Regions from separate parts of the Vibrio nigripulchritudo genome, predicted to be linked through region 2. Evidence: predicted binding sites of a transcription regulator. Region 2 holds the regulator's gene; each other region holds the start of a gene.
The links. The regulator MetJ, encoded in region 2, represses methionine synthesis genes. The targets are predictions, from matches to a motif close to TTAGACNTNTANANGTCTAA.

Region 1: the regulator MetJ is predicted to act here: its motif matches at 1,989-2,008, upstream of metE (5-methyltetrahydropteroyltriglutamate--homocysteine S-methyltransferase).
Region 3: the regulator MetJ is predicted to act here: its motif matches at 3,087-3,106, upstream of metH (methionine synthase).

The regions. Positions count from the first base shown of each region.
Region 1 covers NZ_AP027049.1:1,301,750-1,307,778, reverse strand. Annotated here, with positions in the region: gene metE (5-methyltetrahydropteroyltriglutamate--homocysteine S-methyltransferase) at 1-1,863, opposite strand, end outside; gene QMG91_RS06210 (LysR substrate-binding domain-containing protein) at 2,077-2,988, shown strand; gene QMG91_RS06205 (DUF4250 domain-containing protein) at 3,010-3,210, opposite strand; gene QMG91_RS06200 (hypothetical protein) at 3,304-3,978, opposite strand; gene QMG91_RS06195 (sensor domain-containing phosphodiesterase) at 4,086-6,029, opposite strand, start outside.
Region 2 covers NZ_AP027049.1:3,699,152-3,705,180, reverse strand. Annotated here, with positions in the region: gene priA (primosomal protein N') at 137-2,338, opposite strand; gene rpmE (50S ribosomal protein L31) at 2,642-2,860, shown strand; gene QMG91_RS16945 (malic enzyme-like NAD(P)-binding protein) at 3,130-4,389, shown strand; gene metJ (met regulon transcriptional regulator MetJ) at 4,493-4,813, opposite strand; gene QMG91_RS16935 (O-succinylhomoserine (thiol)-lyase) at 5,111-6,029, shown strand, end outside.
Region 3 covers NZ_AP027049.1:463,061-469,089, reverse strand. Annotated here, with positions in the region: gene metH (methionine synthase) at 1-3,039, opposite strand, end outside; gene QMG91_RS02375 (cation:proton antiporter) at 3,240-4,511, shown strand; gene metA (homoserine O-acetyltransferase MetA) at 4,558-5,502, opposite strand; tRNA gene QMG91_RS02365 (tRNA-Asp) at 5,881-5,957, opposite strand; rRNA gene rrf (5S ribosomal RNA) at 6,002-6,029, opposite strand, start outside.

The DNA of each region.
Region 1 (6,029 bases), 1.6 Mb from region 2:
CTCTTCATGATCGCGTTTCTTAAGAGGCAGACCTTCTCGAATCGCTGGCTCATCGATTTGAATGATGTTGATACCTGCGTCTTGGAGATCACTCACTTCATCACGAAGCGCAAATGCCAGTTGTTGTGCAATTTCCTTACGAGTGATGTCTTCACGTGGGAACGTCCAGCAAAGAATGGTCACTGGTCCTGTAAGCATGCCTTTCATCTGCCTTGAAGTCAGAGACTGCGCATACGTTGACCAACCTACTGTCATAGGTTCTTCTCGCTCAATATCGGCAACCACAACAGCTGGCTTCACACATCGAGAACCGTAGCTCTGAACCCAGCCAAATTTGGTCGTTTGGAAACCAGCCAAATGTTCAGCAAAGTATTCAACCATGTCGTTACGCTCTGCTTCACCGTGAACCAACACGTCCAGATCCAGCGCTTCCTGACGCTCTACCGCATCTTGGATATGACCTTTCAGTGCTACGTTGTAATCCGACTCCGATAGCTTACCAGTACGGAAGGCACTACGAATTGTACGAATTTCGCTGGTTTGCGGGAAAGAACCAATGGTTGTTGTTGGTAACAAAGGTAAGCCCAATACTTCATCTTGGTGGTGAGCCCGCTCTTCGTACGGCGCACTACGCTCTGCAAGCGAAGCTGTAATTGAGTTCACTCGCGCTTTGACCGCAGGCTTGTTCACATGTGTCGCTGTTTTACGCGCCACAATAGGTTTACTGTACTCTTCGCACTCTGAAATCGCTTCTTTGTCGCCATTTAGCGCTGCACCCAGAAGGCTGACTTCATCCAGCTTTTGTTTTGCAAAAGCAAACCAGCTCTTCACTTCTTCTGAAAGCTCAGTTTCTAATTCCAAATCGATTGGGCTGTGAAGCAGTGAACAGGACGAACCAATCCATAAGTTTTCACCCAGCTTCTCTTTCACTGGTTTTAGCTTCTCTAGCCATGCGTTTACATCAGCACGCCAGACGTTGCGACCATTGACGACACCCGCCGACAAAACCCACCCTTCAGGCAGTTTGTTTACAATCGTTTCCAACTGTTCTGGAGCCGCAGAAAGATCCACATGAAGACCATTAACAGGCAGTGCAGTGACATAGTCTAAGTGTTCGTCTACCGAGTCGAAGTAGGTTGTCAGAAGCAGTTTTACATCGCTTTGAATGACCTGATAAGCCAGTTTGAAGGAGTCCAACCAAGCTTTGTCCAGCTCCAGCCCGAGAATAGGTTCATCTATCTGCACCCATTCGACGCCAAGTTTAGACAGCTTAGCCAAAATTGCCTGATAAGCAGTAAGAAGACGTGGAAGAAGAGTAAGGCGGTCAAACCCTTCTTCCACTTCTTTACCCAGGTATAGGTAACTAACAGGGCCAAGGAGCACTGGTTTCACATCATGTCCCGCTTGAAGCGCTTCGTTCACTTCTTCGAAAAGCTGAGGCCAGCTCAATTCAAATGAATCGTTACTGCTGAATTCAGGCACAATGTAGTGGTAGTTTGTATTGAACCACTTTGTCATGTCTGATGCCGCTGCACCGCATCCACAACTCGACTGAGACTGACCACGACCTACACGGAATAACGTATCCAGATCGGGAAAACCTTTGTTGTGACGTTCAGGCACATGACCCAATAGCAGGCTAGTGGTCAGCACATGATCATACCAAGCAAAGTCACCCGCTGTTACATAGCTTAGCCCACTGTTTGACTGATCGTTCCAATGACGTTGTCTTAATTCACTACCGACTTCTTTCAGTTCTTCCTGAGAAATCTCACCTCGCCAGTACTTTTCCTGTGCAAATTTTAGTTCTCGTTTTTTACCAACACGTGGGTAGCCGAGGATATGAGTCTTTGTAATAGCCATAGTTGTTATTCCTTATACATAAACTTTAAGAAGTCTGGATGGCTAAAATATCTCTCGAAACACTTAGTTGAGCAAATTCCATTTATTCAACTTGTTTATTATTTTTTTTCATGTTTGAATCAGATTTAGACGTCTAGACGTTTACATAACTCAGAAAAACTCGTATTTTTATGAGTAAATGTCATAGCGAACATGGATTGGTGAGAAAAGCTCATGATAGAACTCAAACATTTAAGAACATTAACGTCGTTGCGAGATACAGGCTCTTTGACCGCAACTGCGACCGCGCTCCACCTGACTCAATCGGCTTTATCACATCAGATAAAAGATCTGGAATCCCGCATTGGTGGTCAGCTTTTCTTACGCAAAACCCGTCCGGTGAAATTCACTTCAGAAGGCGAGATTCTGTTGAAAGTGGCAGACGAAATATTGCCAAGGCTGGCAATGGCGGAAAGTGAACTGGCAAGCTTGAAAGAAGATGTGAATGGAAGATTGCACATGGCAATCGAGTGCCATTCGTGCTTCCAATGGCTAATGCCAGCACTAAAAGAATATCAACTGGCATGGCCAAGCGTGACTTTAGATTTTTCGTCCGGCTTCGGTTTTGAACCTTTACCTGCCCTGCTTAGTGGCGAGCTTGATTTGGTTATCACCTCAGACATTCAACCTAAGTCTGAAGTCCATTACGAACCTCTGTTTGATTTTGAGATGAGATTAGTTACTTCGACCACCCACCCCTTAGCCGAGTTAGAAAGTATTGAGCCTCACCATTTAGAGGATCAAACCATCATCACTTATCCGGTACAAAAGCAGCGGCTGGATATTGTTAAGCACTTCCTGCAACCCGCAGGTGTCGAACCCGCCAAATGGAAGCAGTGCGACAACACGTTAATGCTGGTGCAAATGGTCTCTGCCGGGCTGGGCGTTGCTGCATTGCCTAATTGGGCGGTAATTGAATTCTCTCGTCAGGGGTTAATTACCAGTAAGCCTCTTTCGAACGGGCTTTGGCGTCGGCTGTTTGCGGCAACCCGCAGCAATGAAAGCAAAAAAAGATACCTACAAGCTTTCTTCAACACCGCACGTCAGCAATGCAGAAGCCATCTTGAGGGAATTAAGCTGGCGTAAACAAAGGGATTTAAACCCTATTTACCTTTCGTAAGACTTAAACTGATTGGTAAGAGGATCGTATTGGTAACCCTCTACATCCAGCTTGCCAATCAAACTTTCTACGTCCATTTCGTAAGTTGTGACTAACTCTTCAAATGAGTCGCACTCCAAGCGGAGCTTTTCGTTCACAATACCCAGCAAAATGATGCTATCTAAATTGGTAATGTTACTTAAGTCCATGGCACTTTCTCCATTTCGCTTTTCTATAATTAAGATTAGCGCTTAGTGAGAATTGTGCCATTAGGAGCGGATTGTAATTGACAGGAAACTGTCTTAAATCAAAGACTGGAATCCATATTGTGACGCAATCAAACAGCAGATAGTGACGCCCAACTGCACCTTAGTCGGAGACTGGGCAAAGATGATATGCCAGCACCACACCAGTATCGCAGTTATCAGCATGGCAAAGCCCGCTAAAATATGAGTAGTAAAATGCTCTATGGCTTCAGGTGATAACTGATAAGCCTGCAGTAGAGACACTAAGGCAAACAGCATTCCACTTGTTACACCAACTACAGGTAAAATGCGATGGAAAGCCTGCAACCTTGAACGAGAAATCACTAGCAGAAGTTGTGCGAAGGCTGCTCCAAGTAAAATACTAGATATTGCAACGCTAACGCCTCCCCACACGGTGAAGCTTTTCAAGATGAGATGTACAAGTGCTCCCAAACCTGCGATTCCAGCAACATTCAGCACCAGAAATGACCCTGTGTTACGCGTTTTACCCGTCTGAACTTTTGAATAGAAGGCAACCAGCAATCCAGCGGTAACGAGACCTAACAGGCTTAACGTCGAGGTGGCGATCCATAAGGCGATAAAAGCGGGAAGAAGCTTATGTAAACGACCTCTTTGACCGGGGCATATATCCCCTTTCTGCAAAACAAGGGTGATAACAAGTTGTGCTCCAAGAGTCATTGGGAGCAGTTGAGCAAGAAGGTAATCCAACATTTCTTCAGTGATTCTGTTCTATTTTTGTGGCACGGATAATAGCAGATTCAAATCGCTAGATCGCCGTTTTCTAACAGGGAATACTTTTCAAGTATTCAGAGCTAAGGTTATTTTGCCAAGAACTTAAGAACTTTGGCTTTAGAAACCACACCCAGGCATTCCCCTTTATCTCCGGCGATTACCCATGGAAGCGGCACACCTTTATTGACCAGACCGGGAACATCTTTTAGCAAAGTGGCATGGCTCAGAACGGTAAATTGCGTCTTCATAACCTGACTTAGCTTGCGTTTCAGAATTTGGGAATCTCGTTGAGTTTCTAGCTTAGTGCCGAATGTTGGGGTCATATGCAGGTTGTACACCTCTCGGTCAACAACTCCGACACAGTGCTGGCTGTCTGTCACAACCAAAACATCCAGATCGGTTCTCATGAAAATCTCGTGGACTTCCTTCATCGCTGTACTGGGTTCCAGAAACGGTGACATCTGTTCATGCAGACTGAGTATCCCCGCCCCTTGCTTGGGTAATGTGTAAGCCCTTAGCTCATTTCTCTTATTCAAATAGTGACGTGCACGTTCAATCTCAGCAATCGGGACAGGTTTAGAGAAGTAATATCCTTGAATGTAATCGACCCCTAACCCGGTTAGCACTTCGATTTCCTGAATTGTCTCAACGCCCTCTGCAATCACAGTTACCCCAAGTGTATGAGACAAATCCACCAGCATCTTCACAATAAAATATTTGTGGCTACCGATTTCAATATTAAAAATAAACTCTCGGTCAATTTTCAGGTAATCAAAGTGTCCATTACTCAAGTAAGTAAACGAAGAATATCCCGTACCAAAGTCATCAATCGCAACCTGTACCCCTTTCTGGCGTAACGCTTTTAATGCCTCAATCTGGCTGTCTTCGCTATCGAAATAGGCGCTCTCAGTCAGCTCTATCGTCACCAGTTTGGGATTCACGCCTGACTCTTCAACCATATTCAGCGCATTCGTTAAAACCTGTTGGGCGCTCATTCTGGTGTTCAGAGAACGATTGATGGTAATGCCAACGTGTTTACCAAAATGCTGATGGATTTTACTTAAATATTTTAATGACTTAGATCCTATGATCTTGTCTAACGCCGCAACCAGATTCAAATCTTCGGCAATATTGATCATTTCCTGTGGTGTGTAGCGAAGCCCTTCGGAGCTGGGAAAACGGCACAAAGCTTCAAACTTCACGACCTGCCATGTCTCGGTGGAAACAATTGGCTGAAAGTGAACGTCGATGTTTTCGTCTTTAATGAAGTTGGTCAGAATTTCTTCCAGCTTCTTACGCCTGACCGTTTCTTCATGCATGGTGCGATCAAAGAAACTGATATTGTTGCCTTTCTTGCTGGAGTGCTGCTCCAACATGGCTTGTGTTGCGTGGGTGACCAGCATTTTGGGATTTGACGTATCGTAGCCCAATACTGATACCCCTACTTTGCCTCTGGCGACAAGCTGGAACAGATGTTCATTACCGAACTGGCGAATAGCCGCCATAAAGCGGCGAATTTCGGTGTGAATGGCTCGAACTCGATTACCAGAATTCGGGCACTTAAGTGCGCAAACAAAAAGATTGTCGCCCTTGTATCCACAAAGGTAGTGGTCATCGACCTGTGCAACAGCATTAGAAAAGGCAACACGTTGATCGAGAGTGGAAGCTTCATCAAAGTCCGGAGCGACAGCCAGTACAATAATGGTGTGAGAAGATGAATAGTGACGAACCAGATTTGCAAGTTTAATCCCAAACTCGTTCTCGTTGGGCAACTGAGTGAGTAACTCTATCCCGCCGTATTCCGTATCTGCAATCCGGTACAAATGATTAGACAGGTCCACGGTGAAGCCGACAAAATAAGTTTTCCCGTTTGCCATTTCGATTTTTTGAATGGTCAGGTCTTGTGGCTCGGTGTCTCCGTTCGCTCGCTTAGAAAGTATGGTGCCACTCCAGTGCCCTTCCCGATAAACCTGTCGCCAGATTTCCTCAAAAAATGTATCACTGTGTTTTCCTGCATTAAACAGATTCGT
Region 2 (6,029 bases):
TACGGGCAGATTAACAAATTTTGCATGAGTACCGTGACATCAATCACATAGGATCATATTCGTTTTCTCAAACTAGCTACAAAGTCTGATCCAGTAACAGAACTGACATCACATCAATTTACAGAGATTTTACTTATCAGGAGAGATCTTGCGGTTCGATGTCAGTGGTCCAGCGCACTTTTTTCGCCATCGGCAATGTGTCGATGACTGGTTTTGAACTGTACAGTAACTGTTGCATTAAAGAACGTGATGGGGCTTGCAACATTAATTGCCATCGTGATTTTCCCGCACGGCGTGCCAGAGGTGCAGGCATTGGTCCCAACACCATACATTCATCATTGAAAAGCGGATGTGATTCAATAGTTTGCCTGACCTGACGCAGGAATAATTCTCCAGCTCCTTCCTGATTCGCTTCGGCGCGAAATAAGGTCAAGAAAGCGTAAGGCGGCAGCAGCGCGAGCTTCCTTTCTTCTAAAGCTGTGCTGGCGAAATGACGATAGCCTTTATGAATGAGCGCCTGTAGAAGTTGGTGCTCTGGGTGATGAGTCTGAAGGATAACTTCACCGGCTTTACTGGCTCTCCCTGCTCTCCCTGCCACTTGAATGAACAATTGAGCCAGTCTTTCTGATGCTCGAAAATCTGAGCTATAGAGTGAGCTGTCCACATCGATAAGCCCTACTAACGTGACGTCCGGGAAGTGATGCCCTTTCGCCAGCATTTGTGTGCCAATCAGAATCTGGTACTCGTTATTACGAATCGCCTTAAGCGCGGTTTCCAGGCTGCCTTTTCGACGAGTGCTGTCTCGGTCTATTCGAATGGCTTTAAAATCGGGGAATAAAGTGGCTAACTGTTCTTCCAACTGCTCTGTGCCCACTCCCACGGAAACCAGTTGTGTTGAGCCGCAGCCCTGGCATTGGTGTATGACAGGATGTTGTGCCCCACAGTGGTGACAACGCATTTCACGGCTGTGTTGGTGAAAGGTGTAATAAGCATCGCAGCGATGGCAATCCGCTATCCACCCACATTCATGACACATCAGAGCAGGGGAGTAACCGCGTCGGTTAAGAAACAACATCACCTGATTGCCCGCATTGAGGTGTTTACGCATTTCCGCTATCAGCGGAGCAGACAGCCCGCTTTCGAGATACAGCCCTTTTACATCCAATACTTTATTGGTGGTGGGTACGGCAGACCCCGCTCGGTTTGAAAGCGTTAAGTGATGATATTTGCCCGTCAGGGCATTGTGCAGCGTTTCGAGTGCGGGTGTTGCGCTACCCAAAACCACAGGAATCTTTTCTTTGGCTGCGCGCATCACTGCCACATCCCGCGCGTGATAACGAAGGCTGTCCTGTTGCTTGTAGGAGGCATCGTGTTCTTCATCGACGATGATGATGCCCAGGTCAGCAAACGGCGTCAGGAGCGCACTGCGAGTGCCAATTACGATGCCTGCGTGCTTATCCCGCGCAGCCAACCAGGCGTTAAGGCGCTCGGTATCGTTCAGCCCAGAGTGGATCACTTCAACCGGAACCTGAAAGCGCCGTTTGAAGCGATTGATGGTTTGTGGTGTTAACCCGATTTCAGGAACCAGTACCAATGCCTGCCTGCCTTTTTCCAAAACAGGCTTGATCATATTGAGGTAAACCTCGGTTTTGCCTGAACCTGTCACCCCTTCAAGTAAGAAGCAGCCATAACTTTGATGGCTGTTTACCGCAGCAATCGCGACGGACTGTTCTTCATTCAACTTGGGCTTGTCGTCGTCACTTTCTACTTCGTTTGACCAGTTAATGGCTTTGGGCTGGCGTTCTCGCTGCTCTATCCAGCCTTTGTCCTCTAAGGTATTCAAAACGGAGCTGGAGACTTCATTATCCAGCATCGCCTGATGGGAAACCGGTCCATTTTCCAGTAATCCCATTACCTTTGCTTGCTGAACCGCACGCCCAAAACCAGTCATCAAGCGGTCTTTACCTGCCGGAGTGATGAACCATTCTTTCAACGCAGTAAAGTCGGCGGCACGCCCTTTTCGCAACATTGCAGGCATGGCGTTAGCTAGCGTGTCACCAAGCGGATAAAGGTAAAACTGGCTGCACCAATGAAGAAGAGAATATAACGAGTCTGACCACACAGGCTTGTCATCAAGCACTTCTTTAATGGTTTTGAGCTGGTGTAGAGGAAACTCCGACTGAGAAACAAGCTCGGTCACAACGCCTACCAGAGTCTGCCTGCCAAAAGGTACGCTAACGCGCCCACCAATAACCGGGAACTGGTGGGAAGCGATAAGGTAGTCAAATTGCTTGTCTAATGGGACGGGCAAGGCGACTCTGGCAATAGAAGGGCGCATAAATCTTTTATAATGAACCTGATAGGAATGATCTGATTATAACTGAGTTAGTAAGGTCAGGTAACCTAACGGTGTTGTGTTACTGAAATTCGAATGTCTTACCCTCTAGGGTAAGGCGAAATAAAACCACACTGTTTGTGAAAATAGTTGGCGAAAAAACTGCCAAATAGGTTGATCCTACCCTCATGTTTCATTACTATACTGCGCCTTGATGATGTGGTCATTCTGCATCGAATTATCTAAACTACGTGTGGTGTCCGGCATAGAATCGGATAGCGACACGGCCCAATTTGAGGTTATCCCATGAAAGTAGGTATTCACCCAGAATACAAATCTGTTGCAGCAACTTGTTCTTGTGGCAACACGTTTGAGTTCCAGACAACTCTAGAAAAAGAGTCAATCCACCTGGACGTATGTGACAAATGTCACCCATTCTACACAGGTAAGCAGCGTATCGTTGATACTGGCGGCCGTGTAGATCGCTTCAACAAGCGTTTCGGTGCTCTAAGCAGCAAGAAGTAATTACGTACTCGTAATACTGACCAAATTTGAAAAGGACGCCCTCGGCGTCCTTTTTTCGTTGATGAAATAAATATTTTTTGATTTAGCTCTCGGTTAAGTGGTCTTAGCTCTTCCAAAATTGCCTTTCTTTAACTTAGCTAATCTATGAAGAATGCAAGTCATACTTTAGTATAACAACAGAGCTTGAGCCTTTTTTGCGGTCGGTATCAGCTCACCATGCAACAAATGCACTTTACCCCAACAAAAAACAATAATTGGAACGTCCCCACATGTCTGAAGACAACACCCTACAAGATTTTCGCCAACAAGCTCTGGACTATCACGCTCAACCTACAGCCGGAAAGATTTCTGTCGAACTGACAAAACCTGCCAATACCGTCGAAGACCTCGCTCTTGCGTACAGTCCTGGTGTGGCAGAGCCAGTCCGTGAAATCGCGCAAAACGCCGATAACGTTTACAAGTACACCGCTAAAGGAAATATGGTTGCCGTTATTTCCAACGGAACCGCCATCCTTGGTTTGGGTAACTTGGGTCCTCTGGCGTCAAAACCCGTGATGGAAGGGAAATCCCTTCTGTTTAAACGCTTTGCTGGTCTGGATTCGATTGATATTGAAGTAAAGCATCGCACCATCGACGAGTTTGTCGATACGGTTGCCAACATTGCCGACACCTTCGGTGGCATTAACCTGGAAGACATCAAAGCCCCAGACTGTTTCGAGATTGAGCAACGCTTGATTGAGCGTTGTGACGTGCCTGTTTTCCACGATGACCAGCATGGTACGGCTATCGTTACTGCTGCTGGTATGCTGAACGCCATCGAACTACAAGGTAAAAAGCTGGAAGACGCCACTATCGTCTGTTTGGGCGCTGGTGCGGCAGCCGTTGCCTGCATGGAGCTTTTGATTAAATGTGGCGCGCAGCGTGAGAAAATCTACATGCTGGACCGCAAAGGGGTGATTCACACCCGTCGCGACGATTTGAACGAGTACAAGCAACTGTTTGCCAATAACACCGACAAACGCACGCTTGAGGATGTCATTGACGGTGCCGATTTGTTCCTGGGTGTGTCTGGCCCTGATTTACTGCCAGCAGAAGCGTTAAAGCTAATGGCAGACAAACCAGTAGTGTTTGCGTGTTCTAACCCTGATCCGGAAATCAAACCCGAGCTGGCGCACGAAGTTCGTGACGATTTGATCATGGGAACCGGTCGCAGTGATTACCCGAACCAGGTCAACAATGTTATTTGTTTCCCATTCATTTTCCGCGGTGCATTGGACGTTCGTGCCAGCGAGATTAATGATGAAATGAAACTGGCGGCGGTTGACGCGATTCGCCAACTGGCAAAAGAAGACGTGCCGGAAGAAGTGAAGAAAGCAGCGGGAGTAGAGAACCTGGAATTTGGCGCTGGCTATATTATTCCTAAACCTATGGATCCACGTTTGTTGCCTCGAGTGGCAAAAGCGGTTGCTCAGGCAGCGATTGATTCTGGGGTTGCGAGAATCGACATGCCTGAAAGCTATTTGGAATAAAAGCCAATTAGAATAAAAACTAGGTGGAATAAAAAACGACTTGGATAAATTGCCAAGTCGTGCGATTCAATAAAGAAGGGACAGCATTTGCTGTCCCTTCTTTTTATTCGTCATCGTAAGCTTCGAATTCGATGCCCATTGCCGTCATAATGGCTTTCGCTTCGGTTGGAATGTCATCCGGGCGATCCTTACGCAAGTCTTCGTCCGTTGGAAGAGGCTGACCTGTGTAGGCGTGAAGGAAGGCTTCACAAAGCAGTTCGCTATTAGTCGCGTGACGCAAATTGTTGATTTGGCGGCGGGTTCTCTCGTCAGTCAGTACTTTTAGTACTTTTAGCGGGATTGATACGGTAATTTTTTTGACTTGTTCGCTTTTTTTGCCATGTTCAGCATAGGGGCTGATGTACTCGCCATTCCAATCTGCCATTGCGCACCTTCAGTTATAATTTATCTAAAATGGATGACTAGTTCGCCCAGCAAGCTGTTTTCATGTGTTTTAGCGACTTAGCCTTTCATAAAGTGGGATTTTAGCGACTTTTACCGCCATAAGCAAAGACATATGGACGTCTAGAAGTGTTGACGTCCCAAAATGATGACGCTAAAGTGTTGCACATTAATCGTGACACTCTCAGTTAAAACACGTCACTTGCATGTTATCCAGCGTTTGTAATTGGTATAACAGATGCTCAAGTAAAACGCACCACTGGAAAGGAAGACCAACTATATGAGCCAACGAAAGCCAGCCACTATTGCCGTAAGAACTGGTATTGAAGCGGATACCCAGTATCACGCGGTTGTCCCACCGATTTATCTGTCGACAAACTATGGTTTTCCGTCTTTTGGTGAAGTACCAAAATACGATTACACCCGCTCCGGAAACCCAAACCGCGGGTTGCTGGAGCAAGCGCTTTCTGAACTCGAAGAAGGCGCAAATGCCATCATTACCAACACAGGTACGGCAGCAATTAATCTGTGGGTAACGGCATTTCTGGGTCCTGATGATCTTATCGTTGCGCCACACGACTGCTATGGCGGAACCCATCGCTTATTCAACACTCGCGCTTTGAAAGGAGATTTCAAAGTTGAGTTTGTCGATCAGTCAGACGATGAGGCGCTGGCAGCTGCAATCAGCAAGAAACCAAAACTGGTATTGCTGGAAACCCCTTCAAATCCATTGGTTCGCGTGGTGGATATTGAAAAAATATGCCAGCAAGCCAAAGCGGTTGGTGCACTTGTTGCGGTCGACAACACCTTTCTGACACCTGTGTACCAAAAGCCTTTAACGCTTGGTGCTGACTTTGTTATCCACTCGACCACCAAGTACATTAATGGTCATTCGGATGTGATTGGCGGTGTACTGATTTGCAAAGACGAAAAACATGCAGAAGAACTGGCGTGGTGGGGTAACTGTATTGGTGCAACTGGTACGCCTTTCGACAGCTACATGACATTGCGTGGATTACGCACGTTGGGTGCTCGTATGCGCGTGCATGAAGAAAGCTCAAACACGATTCTGGCTTACCTGAAAGAGCACGAGCTGGTGGGCACCATTTATCACCCAAGTTTGCCAGAGCACCCAGGTCATGATATTGCCAAAAAGCAGCAGTCTGGATTTGGTTCTATGCTGAGTTTTGAACTTAACG
Region 3 (6,029 bases), 780 kb from region 2:
GTCGTCGCCGACACTCGCTGCCGGGAATAGCGCACACATACCACGTGCTTTCAGTAAGCCTTCTTTTTCCACACGATCAAGCAAATCGTTCGCGTCTTTGAACAGGCGTTTTGCTTCTTCACCGACTTCTTCATGTTCGAGGATTTTTGGGTATTTACCCACAAGTGACCAAGTCATAAAGAATGGAGTCCAGTCGATGTATTTGCGCAGTGTTGCCACATCGAAATCGTCGTACACATGCACACCAGGTTTGACGGGGACGGGAGGCGTATAGTTTTCCCAGTCAATATCAACACAGTTAGAACGTGCCTTTTCAAGATTCACTGGCTTAGTGCGAGGTTTTTTACGGTTATGCTGGTCACGAACACGAACGTAGTCGGCATCCACCTTTTCAACAAAGGCTGGTCTCAACTCATCGGACAGCAAAGATGTACACACACCTACCGCTCGTGAAGCATTGTTCACATAGACCACTGGTTGGTGGTAGTTCTGCTCTATCTTCACCGCAGTATGAGCTTTTGAGGTTGTAGCACCGCCAATAAGGAGTGGAAGATCAAACCCTTGGCGCTCCATCTCTTTCGCTACATGAACCATTTCATCCAAAGAAGGGGTGATGAGGCCAGAAAGACCAATGATGTCGACATTCTCTTCTTTAGCGACTTTCAGGATCTGCTCACAAGGAACCATCACGCCTAGGTCGACAATTTCATAGTTGTTACACTGCAAAACTACGCCCACGATGTTTTTACCGATATCGTGAACATCTCCTTTTACGGTTGCCAGCAGGATCTTGCCGTTGGACGAACCCGCTTGCTTTTCTGCGTTGATGTACGGTTCTAAATGGGCAACTGCCTGTTTCATTACACGAGCTGATTTAACTACCTGAGGAAGGAACATCTTGCCCTCACCAAACAGGTCGCCAACCACGTTCATACCATCCATCAAAGGACCTTCAATCACTTCCAGTGGTTTGGAGGCTTTCTGACGCGCTTCTTCCGTATCATCAACAATAAACTCAGTGATGCCTTTAACCAGTGCATGCTCAAGGCGTTTTTCTACTGGGTAAGTGCGCCATTCCAACGCAGAAGCATCGTCTTCTTTTCCGACGCCTTTTCCTGCGTATTCCGCGGCAATATCCAGTAAACGTTCTGTGCCATCATCACGGCGGTTTAGTACAACATCTTCCACTGCCTCACGAAGTTTGTCAGGTACGTTGTCGTAAATTTCTAGCTGACCAGCATTTACGATCCCCATGTCCATGCCGTTCTTGAAGCAGTGGTACAGGAATACCGCGTGAATCGCCTCACGTACGTAGTTATTACCTCGGAAGGAGAAAGAAACGTTAGATACACCACCAGAAATCATGGCGTGTGGCAGGTCTCGTTTGATGTCGCCAACCGCTTCGATAAAGTCGACGGCGTAGTTGTTGTGCTCTTCAATACCCGTAGCTACAGCGAAGATATTCGGGTCAAAAATGATGTCTTCTGGCGGGAAGCCAACTTCATCGACCAGAATCTTATAAGCATTGGTACAAATCTCGAGTTTACGTTCGCGAGTCTCAGCCTGTCCGACTTCGTCAAACGCCATCACAACAACGGCAGCGCCGTATCGACGGATCAACTTTGCTTGCTCAACAAACTTTTCTTTCCCTTCTTTCAAAGAGATAGAGTTAACAATGCCTTTACCCTGAATGCATTTAAGACCGGCTTCGATGACCTCCCACTTAGAGGAATCAACCATGATTGGTACTTTGGAAATCTCAGGTTCAGACGCACACAAATTAAGGAAACGGATCATACAGGCTTCCGCATCCAGCATCCCTTCATCCATATTGATGTCGATGATCTGCGCGCCGTTTTCTACCTGTTGGCGTGCAACGTCGAGAGCTTCGTCGTACAACTCTTCTTTAATCAGACGCTTAAAGCGAGCCGAACCCGTAACGTTAGTACGCTCACCAACGTTAACGAACAATGTCTCTTTTTCGATGGTTAAAGGTTCAAGACCTGAAAGGCGACATGCCACTGGAATGTCAGGCAATGTACGGGGTTTTACACCTTTACAGACTAACGTCATCTGACGAATGTGTTCGGGAGTGGTACCACAACAACCACCAACCAGGTTTAGAAAACCAGAACGTGCCCATTCGCCAATGTGCTCCGCCATATCTTCTGGTGAAAGATCGTATTCACCAAAAGCATTGGGAAGCCCGGCATTCGGGTGCGCAGACACACTGCATTCAGAAATACGGGACAGCTCTTCCACGTATTGACGAAGCTCATCAGGACCCAGTGCACAGTTCAGACCGAAAGAAATCGGTTTTACGTGTCTTAAAGCATTATAAAAAGCTTCGGTAGTTTGACCGGAGAGCGTACGCCCGGAAGCATCGGTGATGGTACCTGAAATCATTACCGGTAGCTCAAAGCCTAGCTCCTCAAATACAGATTCAACCGCGAAGGCACACGCTTTTGCGTTCAATGTATCGAATATGGTTTCGATAAGGATAAGATCAGAGCCGCCTCTGATAAGGGCACGTGTGGACTCGGAATAAGCAACCACCAATTCATCGAAACTCACGTTTCGATAACCCGGGTCGTTCACATCTGGGGAAATAGAACAAGTACGGTTTGTTGGTCCCAGTACACCTGCAACATATCGAGGCTGGTCCGGTGTTTTTGCCGTCCACTCATCTGCCGCTGCTTTGGCTAAGCGAGCCGCTTCAAAATTGATCTCTTCGCTAAGGCTTTCCATATCATAGTCAGCCATTGCAATGGTCGTAGCGTTAAAGGTGTTGGTTTCAAGAATGTCCGCACCGGCTTCAAGGTACTGGCTGTGAATGTTCTTGATAAGCTCAGGTTGCGTTAAGACCAACAGGTCGTTGTTTCCTTTTAGGTCACAATGCCAATCAGAGAAACGTTTACCACGGTAGTCCTCTTCTTCCAATTTGAGATCCTGAATCATGGTACCCATACCACCATCAATAAACAGGATTCTCTCGGATAATTGTTGTTCTATTTGTTGTCTTATATTGCTTCCAGCCACACTACAGCCTCATTCCTTATCTTTGCTCTCATCCTACCATACATCCAATAGAATTCTAGACGTCCAAACTGCTTAATTAGCCTTATGTCATTTGTATTTTTAGACCGATTAATTAGGTTAAAAAAGTATTTGATATTAGGAACAAGTCGGAGGAAAATTCGCCAACTACACACTTTGTTACATTTGGAACAAGCAAGCTCATGTCCGTCTATTACACCCTGTGTTTTCTTTCTGCAGCGGCGATGCTAATCGCCTTTGTAAACAGCAAGATAGGAAAAATGCAAACCACCATCGCCATTACTGCTGGCGCCTTGATTCTTTCTCTCTTTATCATCATAGCAGGTCAAAATGATTGGTTTCATTTGACCAAAGTTGCCGCAGTCACCATGACAACCATTAACTTTGAAGCTTTCCTGCTCAAAGGCGTTTTAGGTTTTCTGCTCTTTGCCGGTGGCTTGGGTATCAAACTCCCAAATATGAAAGATCAGAAATGGGAAATCACCGTTTTAGCGCTTGGTGCGACCTTGTTCTCAACGTTTTTCATTGGTGGTGTGCTTTACGGTTTTTGTCAAATTATCGGGATTCAGTTTGAGCTTGTTTACTGCCTGTTATTCGGTGCCCTCATCTCGCCGACTGACCCCATAGCCGTGCTTGCCATTGTAAAAAAACTAGACGCTCCGAAACGTATATCCACTCAAATTGAGGGAGAATCTCTGTTTAATGACGGCTTTGGTTTGGTCATCTTTGTCACTCTATATACCATGGCATTTGGCACAGAAACACCAACCTTTACCAGTGTGTCGCTTCTGTTTATTCAAGAAGCAATTGGCGGCATTGTTTATGGGTTTGCTCTGGGTCTGCTCTTTCATTACTTGATTAGCTCGACCAACGACCACTCCATGGAACTGCTTCTGACGATTGGCATCCCTACTGCTGGATATGCTTTCGCTGACGTCATTCATGTTTCCGGACCTTTGGCAATGGTGGTATCTGGGATCATGATTGGTAACTGGACCCGCTTTATTGGTTTTTCAAAAGAAAGCGAAGAACACCTCGATCATTTTTGGGAACTCGTCGATGAATTCTTAAATGGCGTACTTTTCCTGTTAATCGGTATGTCGATGCTACTGTTTGAATTCCACCACGAGGACTGGATCTTGATGGCATTTGCGGTTCCACTTGTCCTGACTAGCCGATACCTGAGTGTTTGGTTGTCTTATCTGGGATTCAGACGCTATCGGAGCTATAACTCGTGGTCAGTGAAGATTCTCACATGGGGAGGATTACGTGGAGGCTTAGCTTTGGCAATGGCGCTGTCTATCCCTCCGGGAATACTTGTTATCCCAGATAAGCTCATTGATGTGAAAGAGATTATCCTGGTAATGACCTATTCTGTTGTGGTGTTTTCTATTTTGGTACAAGGCTCGACGATTACCCCGATGATTGAGAAAGCCAAAAAAGAAGAGACTTAGAATGAACAAGGGCAGCTTATGCTGCCCTTGTAAATATTCAAATTTCTCAATCCTCGTCTTTGGTAAAGTTCGCTTCGGAGAAATGAGAAAGGTCGTATGGCGTCTGCTGGTAAACACAGTAGTTTAGCCAGTTTGAAAACAACAAATGACCATGGCTACGCCAGCTAGCGTTTGGCTTATTATCTGGGTTGTTATTTGGGTAATAGTTCACTGGTATAGCGGGCTCCATTCCCTCACCAAGATCTCGAACGTATTCATTGTGAAGTGTGTGCGAGTCATATTCTGGATGACCCGTAACAAACACGTTTCGTTTGTCTTTTGTAGAAGCCAGATACACACCTGCTACATCCGACGTAGCAAGAATATCCAAATCCGTGTGCTCAGAGAGGTACTCAGGTGAAAAGTCTGCATAACGAGAATGAGGCGCAAGAAAAGTATCATCAAAGCCTCGAAGCACTGGATGATAAGGCTGAAGAATGTGGTGGTTATAAACCCCCGATAACTTCTCTTTTCTGGTGCGTTTAGGAAGATTATAAAGTAACTTCAGTCCTGCCTGAGCAGCCCAGCATACATAAAGCGTCGAAGTCACATGCTCCTTTGCCCAATTCATAATGGCTTGTAGGTGCTCCCAGTAAATTACATCTTCAAACTGCACTAAGCCAAGCGGTGCTCCCGTAATAATCAAGCCATCAAAGTTTCTTTTCTTCACCATTTCAAACTGACGGTAAAAGGTATCCAGATGTTCAGTCGGCGTATTTTTACTTGGACGGTTATCGATACGAAGTAGCTCAACATCAATCTGAAGCGGACTGTTTGAAAGTAAACGAAGAAACTGAGTCTCCGTCTCAATCTTTTTTGGCATTAAGTTAAGGATCAGTACCTTAAGAGGACGGATTTCCTGAGTCGTTGCTCGTGATTCTGGCATCACGAAAATATTCTCTTCCCTTAATGTATCCAATGCGGGCAATTGATCAGGAATCTTAATGGGCATCTTACTTTCTCCCTAAAGCGGCTAGACGTCTATATGTCCAGACTATAACAGACGATACCGCATGTCGAGCAGAAACTCATCGCTGAAATAAAAGGTAAGATGACTCTCTTTATCAAGCCGAATACCTAGCACAAACCTACGGTAAGACTGGCTTAGAAAGCGAAAAGTACGTCTTAGGAAAAAGATGCCAACCTCTATTCGTACATCCATTAGCTGATAAACACTAATTTCTACCGAGGCTTTGTAAAATAAGGGACAGGGAATCTAAGGACGTATGGCTTGATGAGGGTTCAAGTGGGATTCATTCGTCTATTGAGGGAATTAAATGGCAAATACGAAAAAGCCCTAGCATTACTGCTAGGGCTTCATCTGAATAAATGGCGGAGTGGACGGGACTCGAACCCGCGACCCCCGGCGTGACAGGCCGGTATTCTAACCAACTGAACTACCACTCCGCAGTGGAATACCTGCTTATCAGAAGCAGATGTTCAAATGTAAAGCCTGGCGATGTCCTACTCTCACATGGG